3 regions of the Sphaerisporangium flaviroseum genome follow, and region 2 is predicted to be linked to each of the others. Evidence: riboswitches for the same ligand, from Rfam matches in the RefSeq annotation. Region 2 holds a riboswitch; each other region holds the start of a gene.
What was found. A riboswitch is a leader RNA that binds a small molecule or an ion and turns the genes downstream of it on or off. The one in region 2 is predicted to bind cyclic di-AMP.
Positions count from the first base shown of each region.

Region 1 (3,227 bases), on a different contig from region 2:
CGACGACGAGTTCCCGGCGGTGCCGCCGGTGTCACCCGACCCGCATGCGGCGGTGATGCCCAGCGTGGCCGTCATCACCGATGCGACCGCGAGCATTCTGCCGCGGCGCATGTTGTTCTTCATTCCGGACCCCTCTCAGGTGGTTGCCCGATAGATGGGAGGTGCATCGAGGGCCGGCCCCGACAGTCGGGCCCCGCGATGTGCTGGATCCCTCAGCCGTGATCTCGTGGGTGTCATCCCGCGAGCGAAGTTTTGGGAGCGCTCCCACGAAGAGTCTCCGATAGGCAATGCTGGCGTCAATATGCCGAAACCTAACTGTTACTCCTGGGGCTGTTAGAAGCTCGAAACCAGACTAAGAGCTCGAAACTCACCATTGGCGCTATTGGGAGCGCTCCCATCGCTACCGGCACAGTCGGGCGCAAATCATCCATGCGTCACGCGGAACCAGGGTCGGCGGCCTGTGGACCCGGCCCCGGAGCGGTGTCTCGCCGGGGCCTGGAACGTCCGATGCCGTACGACCGGCGGCGGGACGCCGGTCGTACGGCACTGGGGACGGGCGCCGCCGCGGAGTGGAGTCGGCGGGCGCCCTCGATGGTCGACGAGCGGCGCCCCGCGCGGGAGATGGGTCAGGGCGCCGTGGGGAGAGGGAGATCAGGCGGCGTAGGCGGGGTAGCCGTAGCCCGCGACCTGAGAGGTCGGACGCGTACGGATCTCCACGACGCCGTTGCCGGTGTTGCCCTCGACGGTCTTGATCGTGCCGTCGCCGTTGTCGTCGATGACGTAGCCGACGTGCTGGATGGAGTCGAAGCTCTTGTCGCCGTTCCAGGCGAAGAAGACGACCGCGCCCGGCTTGGGCGTGGTGCCCCAGCGGTCCTTGGACGCGAACCACTTGGCGTGCTCGACGGTGTAGGCGTCGTTGCCGACCGTGTCCTCGAGCCCGAGCTGGTTGCCGACCCAGGAGACGAACATGTCGCACCAGGAGGCGTTGGCGAACCCGGCGACCGAGCCGCCGTCGCGTGCGACCGTCTCCTTGGCCCGCGGGGAGCTCATGTACCAGGAGTGGAACTTCGTGCCGCCGCCCGAGCTGTTCTCGGAGATGCCGACCTGGGCTTTGGCGAGCTTCAGGAGCTGCTGGGCGGAGACCTTGCCCGCGTGCTCCCTGACGTGGGACTCGGCGCTCGCGGTCTTGATCTTCTCGTCGGGGGCGGCGGCGTGTGCCGCGAGGGTGGTGCCCGCCACGACCTGGGCGACGACCAGGCCACCGAACGCTAGGGCCTTCAGCTGGTTCTTCGGGGCATCCAGAAGCCGATGTAGGAACATAGACAAGGGGAAACTCCTTCCAGACCGCCTACCGGGTTAGCTGACGGGTTCGGGCGTGGAAGTTCGCCCTACGGGGGCGTCCGTGGGAGGCGGCCCCGATTCACCCCAGAAGAGGTGGGTCCCCGGCTTCGCAATGAAGCGGACTCGGCGGTAGCACGCATCGGTGGGAGAGGGGTCTCCGCAAGGGGCCGACTCGCGCCAGGCAATCTCCATAGCCCGAGCGCATTGCCCAAACGGGTAGGTCCCGTGCCAGGAGTCCTCTCAGAGTAATACATCGGACAAAGGTACGCAAACAGGACAAAACTCCGGGCTGCACCGGGGGTTGGAAGGGCAAATCCCGGCTTGACGCTTACGGGGACGGTCTCCGGGAGCAGGCGCGACATGTGGGGTTCACCTGCGGATGCCCGGGTAAGGGGGAGCGCTGCGGGCCGACCGGCGAGAGCCGTAGGGGCGCCTGCGGTGGTCTGAGTGAGCCGATGGGGCGGAAGTGATAGTTGTGGCGGTCGGTGCCGGCGATGTCAAGTGAGCTAATGGTGCCTGAGAAGCGGCCGGTTCAGCGATACGGCGAACCCCGCCAGATTCGCTCACATGCAGCAAATTCCGTTAACCGTATATATCAATTCGTGTGCGCTTCGTTACCGAGCAAGAAAGCGCAGGACGGGCACATCCGGATACGCCAGGAAGCCAGGAAGGGTGACCCGGCGTGCTGCCCACCTGAATACAAAGAAATCCGGGAATCGTCCGCCCAGCCGTCGACGGAGAAACCCAGGAAAGGCGAACGCGTGCGCAGTTCGAGGGTTCTCGTACCGCTGACCACCATCGCCTCCTCGGAGGTGTCACGGGCCCGGTCATCCTGCCCCACCGAAGGTCCCATCTCGCCGGCGGCCACGGTGTCCACGCTCTCCACCGGGAAGTCGCCGAAGAAGGCCGGCGCCAGGCCTGTCCCCCTGTGAACGGACGCGCGCCGGTCCTGACCTTGGGCGGAAGAGAGCGACGGGACCTGGCTGAGCCACCGTTGTCCGCTGTTCACCAGGTGTTACCCCCCGCGTAGGCTCACGCGGCTACATTGCTTTTCGTCGTGAAAGTGGCAATGCCCGGCGTGGAAAGGATCGGTCGAAGCCGCGTGCGGGAGCAGGGATCGGCCGTCGCCTGGGTGGAGTCGCCTCTTCAGCTGCTGTGCGCGGTCGAGGCGCGGTACGCCGGCGTGTCCGGGTCCGCCCTGCGCATCGTGACCCGGGGCAGGCTTCCAGGCCTCGGCGTGACCCGCGCCGAGCTGGCCGCGCTCGACCTGCCGGGCGGGGTGGAGATCCAGACCGCGGAGGACACGATGCCCCGCCCCGGGCGAGGGGACACCTGGGTAATCGGCGACGCCTTCTCCGGCAGGACGCAACTCACCTCGCTGACCGCCGCCCCCGCCCAGATGGTCGTGGTGGACGACGGCCTGGCCACGATCCGCCTGCTGGAGATGCTCACCTCCCGGCTCGGCACCCCGCTGCTGCGCGCCCGCACCAGGGCGAAGGCGTCGCGACGGGTGCTCGGGGCCGCCGCGGCGATCCGCCTGCGGGCCGCCGCACGAGCCGGACGGCTCACGGTGTTCACCGCCCTTCCCGTGCCGGCCGAGCTGGCCGAGGCCGTACGGGCGCGCGGGATCCGGCTGGTGACCCACGACTTCGCCTGGCTGCGCTCCCAGCCCGCGATCGCCCATCCGCGTCCGCGCGAGGACACCGTCGTGCTCGGCACCTCGCTCGTACGCAACGGGCTGATCCACCGCGACCGCTACCTGTCGTGGCTCTTCGCGCTCCAGGGGCCGCTGGCCTACTACCCGCACCGGCGGGAGGACCCCGGCGACCTCGCGGCCGTCCGTGACCACCCCGGCGTCACCGTGTACGACGGCGGGGTGCCCGTCG
Region 1 is NZ_BAAAZR010000004.1:212,873-216,099, reverse strand. It holds gene ABD810_RS12680 (ABC transporter substrate-binding protein) at 1-123, opposite strand, end outside; gene ABD810_RS12675 (CHAP domain-containing protein) at 652-1,320, opposite strand; cyclic di-AMP (ydaO/yuaA leader) riboswitch at 1,331-1,480, opposite strand; gene ABD810_RS12670 (hypothetical protein) at 1,937-2,218, opposite strand; gene ABD810_RS12665 (hypothetical protein) at 2,444-3,227, shown strand, end outside.
Region 1: it holds a riboswitch for cyclic di-AMP, as region 2 does, so the genes downstream of both, ABD810_RS12675 (CHAP domain-containing protein) here and ABD810_RS00790 (C40 family peptidase) in region 2, are expected to answer to the same signal.

Region 2 (3,227 bases):
ATGCCCGGCTGGCCGTACTGCTGCTGGCCCTGGACTCCCGGCTGGCCGTACTGCTGGCCGTAGCCCTGGTCACCGTAGCCCTGCTGCTGGCCGTACTGCTGCTGCTGACCGTACTGGCCCTGCTGGCCGTACGCCTGCTGCTCGTAGCCGGGCTGCTGGCCGTACTGCTGCTGACCCTGCTGGCCGTACTGCTGCTGGCCGTACGCCTGCTGCTGGTCGTAGCCGGGCTGCTGGCCATAGCCCTGCTGCCCGTACGCCTGCTGGTCCTGGCCGGGCTGCTGGCCGTACTGCTGCTGGCCCTGCAGACCGTAGCCCTGCTGCTGGCCGTACGGCTGCTGCTGGCCGTAGCCCTGCTGCTGGCCGTACGGCTGCTGCTGGCCGTAGCCCTGCTGCCCGTACGACTGGTGTGGGCCGGTCTGGGACTCGGGCTGGCCGTATCCCTGCTGGCCGTACTGCTGGCCCGGTGTCTGGGACTGCTGGGGATAGCTCTGCCCGTACGACCCGGTCGCGCCCTGCTGGCCGTACGCGCCTTGCTGCCCGTAGGACTGGGGGTAGCTGTTCTCCGATGTCTGCTGGGGACGGTGAACGACCGTCACCTCCGGATCGGCGCCTGGCCGATCGGTGTTCTGCTGCCCATATTGCGGAGACCCGGATGACGATTGATCATCGTCCGATTCGTCCCGTGGGTACGGCGGCTGTCCGGTGCTCACCGTGTCACCTCACTTCGGCTTCGCATGCGGCATATGTCAGACACACATGCTGTGGTGTTGCCCAACGTAGCGACAGTGGCATCAACAGTCACCTTTCCATCGCGTCATCCCGCAGGTCAAGATCGCGGGGTCAAATGGAGAAGCATGCGCGTGTTGCGGAGGGTGTTCGGCTTGACGTGCTCCAGATCGAGGAACTCGGCGACGCCCTCATCGTAGGAGTCCAGCAACTCGGCGTACACCTCAGGTGAGACAGGAGTCCCCAGGATGGGCGCGAAACCGTGCTTGGCGAAGAAGTCCACCTCGAAGGTCAGGCAGAAGACCCGGCGCAATCCCAGCTCGCGGGCGGTGTCGATGAGGGCGGCGACGATCATGTGGCCGATGCCGAGGCCACGGCAACTCGCGTCGACGGCGACGGTCCGGATCTCCGCGAGGTCCTCCCACAGGACGTGCAGCGCCCCGCAGCCGACGATCGTCCCATCCCTCTCGGCCACCCAGAACTCCTGGACGTCTTCGTAGAGGGTGACGATCGATTTGCGCAGGAGGCGTGGTCCCGCTCCGGAATAGGTGTCGACCAGACGGCCGATGGCCCGGACGTCGGGGGTGCGGGCTCGCCTGACGGCGAGCGTGCTGCCGGCGGGTACGGGGTCCACGACCTGCTCCATGACCCGCCAGCGTATCCGCCGAAGGCGATCGCCTCGCCCCGGCGGTGAAGGTTCGTGCCCGGTAACGGTCCGTCCGAAATACCTTCCGGCCTTTGCCGTCGTCGCGGTGGGTAGTCGACAGACCGCGATGCGTCAAAATCCCAGCGTTGGCGACATTTCCCATCACACCGACTCGTGGACCTGCGGCTTCCCTCACACGGGAGGGTCAAAAGCACGTCAACGCAGGGTAATGCGGGTTCGCCGCCCCATCCGGCGTGATCTCCCCGTGACGTGCCGGTTGTGAAACCTCTACAGAATCGGCAGTTCTGGTTGAGCAGGAACCTCGACTGCACTAGTGTCCAGCGTCAATGTCGGTCATCGCGAGGCGGTGGCCGAACCGCCTAATCCTGGTCACGTCCCAAAGTGGCAGGGAATCGGGGACCCAATGGTGCGAGACGAGGCCCTGCCCTCGACGAACCACCACCCCTGGGGTGAATCCGACGCGATCCTCCACGGTGATGTGCTCGGTAGGGCTGCTCCGGCCCGAACCCGTCAGCTAACCCGGTAGGCGGACAAGGAGAGGAGCTCGTCGTTGGAGCCTAGGCGCACGCCTGGACAGAGTGCGGGCAGGCATGCCCGTTCCCGAGAACGAAGCCCGCGTTACTGGCTCGGCAGAGTCACGGCGGCGTCCTGGCGCGCTCCACGCCGGATCGCGCTCATCGCCCTCACCCTCACGGCCGTGACGTTCGGGTCCCCCCTGGTGGCGGCGACCGCCGAACCCAAGCCCAGCCTCAACGAGCTGAAGGCCAAGGTCGAGCGGCTGTACGAGCAGATCGAGTCGCTCACCGAGCAGTACAACGGCCAGAAGGAACGTCTCAAGCAGGCGCGGCGGTCGGCCGAGCTGGCCAAGAAGACGCTCGCCAGGAGCGAGACCGACCTCGAGGAGAAGCGCCGCAAGGCCGGGCTGTACGCCCAGGACGCCTACATGACGGGCGGCGTCGGTTCCTCCCTCGCACTGGCCATGTCGGGCGACCCCGAGGGGTACCTCGACCGCGCGGCCACGACCTACGCCCTCCAGATGCAGCAGGGCGAGGAGGTCGCCCAGATCACCAAGGCCATGGACATCGCCGAGCGTGCCAAGGCGAGCGCCAAGGCCCGCGAGGTGGAGGTCAAGAAGCTCGTCAGCGACCTGTCGTCGCAGCAGGACAAGATCCGCAAGTTGGTCGCCCAGACCGAGACCAACCTTTTCAAGCGGGCTCTTTCACAGGCGGGCCAGACATTCGGCAGGGCCACCCGTATCGACATCCCGATCCCGGGCAAGGGCAAGGCCGCAGAGGCCACCAAGTGGGCGCTGACACAACAGCTCAAGCCGTACGTCTGGGGCGCGGCGGGACCGGGGAGCTACGACTGCTCCGGGCTGGTCCTGTGGGCTTACCAAAAGGTCGGCATCAGCCTCCCGCACTACACCGGTGACCAGTGGACCGCCGGCACCCACGTGTCCCGGCAGGATCTGCGCCCCGGCGACCTGGTCTTCTTCTACAGCGACCTGCACCACGTGGGCATCTACATCGGCGGCGGCATGATGGTGCACGCCCCTCGCACGGGCGACGTCGTACGGGTGGTCCCGCTCGGCAACCGGCCGTTCGTCGGTGGCGTGCGCATCGCCGACTGACGGACACGACCAGCCCTTTCCGGGACGCGTCGTACACCGCGCAGGCGATGAACCCGGCCTGCCCGGTGTATCGCGCCTGCCCGTGAGGGCCGGTGCGGTGGGCTAGATGAGCCTCCGGCGCGCCGCCCAGGCCACCGCCTCGATGGCGGTGGCGACTCCTATGCGGTCGCAGATGCCGCGAAGGCGGCGCCGTACCGTGCGGCC
Region 2 is NZ_BAAAZR010000001.1:164,832-168,058, forward strand. It holds gene ABD810_RS00780 (RDD family protein) at 1-596, opposite strand, end outside; gene ABD810_RS00785 (amino-acid N-acetyltransferase) at 827-1,372, opposite strand; cyclic di-AMP (ydaO/yuaA leader) riboswitch at 1,740-1,938, shown strand; gene ABD810_RS00790 (C40 family peptidase) at 1,944-3,023, shown strand; gene ABD810_RS00795 (helix-turn-helix domain-containing protein) at 3,126-3,227, opposite strand, start outside.

Region 3 (3,227 bases), on a different contig from region 2:
ATGGATTCCCCACAGATCGGCCACAGCCGCAGCCCCTACGGGCAGATCCGCAACAAGAACAGCGGCAAGTGCCTGGTCGTCCGTGGCGTCGACAACAACGCGGCCGCCGTCCAGTACACCTGCGGAGGATGGGCCGACCAGCAAACGACCCCACACAGGGCCGGAAATGACTGTGGGCATCCTCCGTCAAGTGGAGAATGCCCATGCCATCGGCCATTGCCGTGGTGCGCCGCCAGGGACTCGAACCCCGGACCCGCTGATTAAGAGTCAGCTGCTCTAACCAACTGAGCTAGCGGCGCGTGACTACGGTGACTTTAGCAGTCCCGGCGAGGCTCCGCACATCAGCGGGGGCGATGTGACGGGCGGGTGGCCAGGTCATGCCTTCGTGCGGGGGGCTGTGAGTTCACCCGGACGGCGGTGTCCGGGCGTGCCTCAGCGTTCACCAGTGCGTCCCTCTGCGGAGGTGTTCCGCGCCCCGCGTCCTCGTCCGGTCTCAGTTGCCGGCGGGGACCGCCGGCGTGACGGGCTTGGCGGGGTTGTGGTCGTAGACGCCCCACGCGCCCGTGGAGAACGGGACGGGGTGGTTCTTCTTGCCCACTCCGGTGCCCCACTTGGTGATCACGTAGTTGACCTTGATGTGGCCGGCGGAGAAGCCGGTCACCACGAGCGAGCTGTCGCTGAAGGTGCCGCCGGTCAGCTGGGCGAAGGTCTTGCCGTCGATGTCGAGCATGACGCCGCTCTCCGACGGGACGCCCGGGCCGCGGTCACCGATGAAGAAGGGGGCCTTCTTGCCGTTGTACTCGACGTAGCCCTCGGTGCCGAGAGGCCAGCTGGGGCTCGCGAAGAGACCCTTCTGCATGGGCTTGCCGATGGCCGGAAGGCCTGTGTCACCCATACGCCCGGAAGCGTCGTCCCAGAAGTACGAGGCCTTGGTGCTGCCCTTGAGCAGCACCGGCTTGGCGGCCTGCGCCGTCACGGTCTTCACGACGTGGTCATCGGCATGGGCGGCGACGGTGCCGGCGGTGGTGGCGACAGCGGTGGTACAGAGCAGAGCCGCGCCTACGAGAGTTGCCGTCCATCGTGCATTGGGGGTGTTCATGAAAAAAGACATGGGGAAAGGGATCTTTCATCAGAAGACAAGGGGACCGCGCTCCGAGTCGCCGAGGGGGATCGGTGCGGGGGGTGGAAAGCGCTTTCGGGTGCTTAACGGGACAGCGTCCAGCCGCGCCGAGCGCGCGTTCGTACTTGGGTCGGTTAGCGGTGGCACCAGGCCACCATGTGTCGCAGAGGGCGAGTCAATCGCCCGATGGGACGGCTGCTAACAGCCGACTAGTCCGGCCGCTTCTGACGGCAAGATCCAGGTCTTAGGGTTGCCCGGTCTGTGGACTGTGCGGAGTGGGATGCTCCACTCTGGTCTCCTCTCCATCGCGTCTACCGGGTTAGCTGACGGATTCGGGCTTGGAGCCGCCCTACCGCTTGCGCGGATTCACCCCACAAAACTTGGGTCCCCGGTTCCCGTGGGCGGTGCGCCCGTGGGATTCGACGTACGGGACGGTGGCCTTCCTGCTGAAGACCAGGTCACCATCCGTTTCGTGCTTGAAACCTTACCCACCGAGTCAGGACAAAGCAAACGAAATCATTGCAAAGCATATTAAGATCTACCTTCGGGCCACAAACCCCATCAATACCGACATCAGTGCTCATAGCTCCTCCAGCGTAGGGTCACGCGGAGGGCGATGTGACCGGCGTGACGGAAAGGTGCGCTGGAGTCGGCGGGGCGTGGCAGGGGAAGGGCGGGTGAGGGAAGGGCAGGGGCAGGGCGAGGAAGGCCCGCTGGGCGAGGAAGGGCGCGGCAAGGCGGGGGAAGGGCCGTGGCCGGGGGAAGGGTGTGGTGGGCGGGAAGCCGCGGCGGGGTGGGAAGGGGCGTGGCGGAAGCGGGCCGGGAAGGCGAGGGTGAGCGCCAGGGGGAACCGTCCCCGGGCATGAATCGGGGCCGGGCAGTCCCCCGCCTGCCCGGCCCCGATCTCTCACGGTCCAGCGCCGATGCCTTCCCCCAAACGCATCGGGCGGTCCCGCAGACTGGACGCGGTCCCCCACCGCGTCCTTTTGGTGAAAAGCTCTGCGACGCCCTCTCGGGCGACTGGTCGCATCCCTCTTGACCTGCCTTAACACTACATACGGGGGCCTGAGCTACTCGTCATCGCAGGGTATAGATTCGGTCTAACTCACGGTGATGACCGGGTACGGTCGGACCCGCAGGCGCAAGTGGCTATTCAGGCAGTTCGACCTTGACCTCGGTGCCCTTCTCCAGGGACCGGCTGACCGTGCAGTGCCGCTCGTGCACCCGGTGAGCGACCGCGCGGAAGACCTCGTCCGCCTTGGCGTCGCCCTCGGGCAGTTCGACGTCGTAGGTGATGGTGACCGGCCCGAGCAGGGTGGGTTCGATCTTCTCCGCCTGCACCGTCATCGCCAGCCGCACGAGCCGGTGACCGCGCTGAGCGGTGAGCGGCTCGACCGTCACGATGTTGCAGCCTCCCACCGCGACCAGCAGTAGTTCCACGGGGGTGAACACACCCTCCTCGTCGCCGCCGCCCAGGGCGATCTCCGCTCCGCGGTCGTTGCGCGCCACGAAGCCGTCATCTGTACGCTCCACACTCACCAATGCCATATCTGGAGCCTAAAGCCGGCCGCGCCGGTTCAGGCGTCCGGGTGCTCGGAGAGATAGGCGATGTACACCGGGCGCAGCGCCTCGCCGAGCTCGCCCTCACCAGACGCCATGGCATCACTGAGCAGCGCCGAGACCCGGCTGAGGTCGTTGGCCGCCTCGTCGGAGTGCCCGCTCGCGGCCTCGGCGGCCGGGATCACGGTCAGCAGTTTCCACAGGAAGCCGAAGTCGCCGTGCGCCACGGCGTAGCGCACCGCCCTGTCGTGGAGCTCCTTGGGCGACAGCGACTGCAGCTCGTCCTGGTCCATTTGCGCTCACCCCCTTTAAGGCCCCTTTCCCCCCACTCGGGGGGATATGCACATCAGACAAGCCGCACGATCATCTTGCCGAGATTCTCCCCGCGCAGCATGCCGAGGAAGGCCGCCGGGGCGTTCTCCAGCCCTTCGACGACGGTCTCCTCGAAGGTGATCCGGCGCTCCTGGAGCCACTGGCCGATCTCCTTGATCATGTCGGGCATCCGGTCCGCGTGGTCGTTGACGATGAAGCCACGCAGCGTGAGGCG
Region 3 is NZ_BAAAZR010000043.1:288,247-291,473, reverse strand. It holds tRNA gene ABD810_RS36170 (tRNA-Lys) at 223-299, opposite strand; gene ABD810_RS36165 (hypothetical protein) at 494-1,099, opposite strand; cyclic di-AMP (ydaO/yuaA leader) riboswitch at 1,414-1,555, opposite strand; gene ABD810_RS36160 (OsmC family protein) at 2,270-2,653, opposite strand; gene ABD810_RS36155 (hypothetical protein) at 2,698-2,973, opposite strand; gene ABD810_RS36150 (NADP-dependent oxidoreductase) at 3,027-3,227, opposite strand, start outside.
Region 3: it holds a riboswitch for cyclic di-AMP, as region 2 does, so the genes downstream of both, ABD810_RS36165 (hypothetical protein) here and ABD810_RS00790 (C40 family peptidase) in region 2, are expected to answer to the same signal.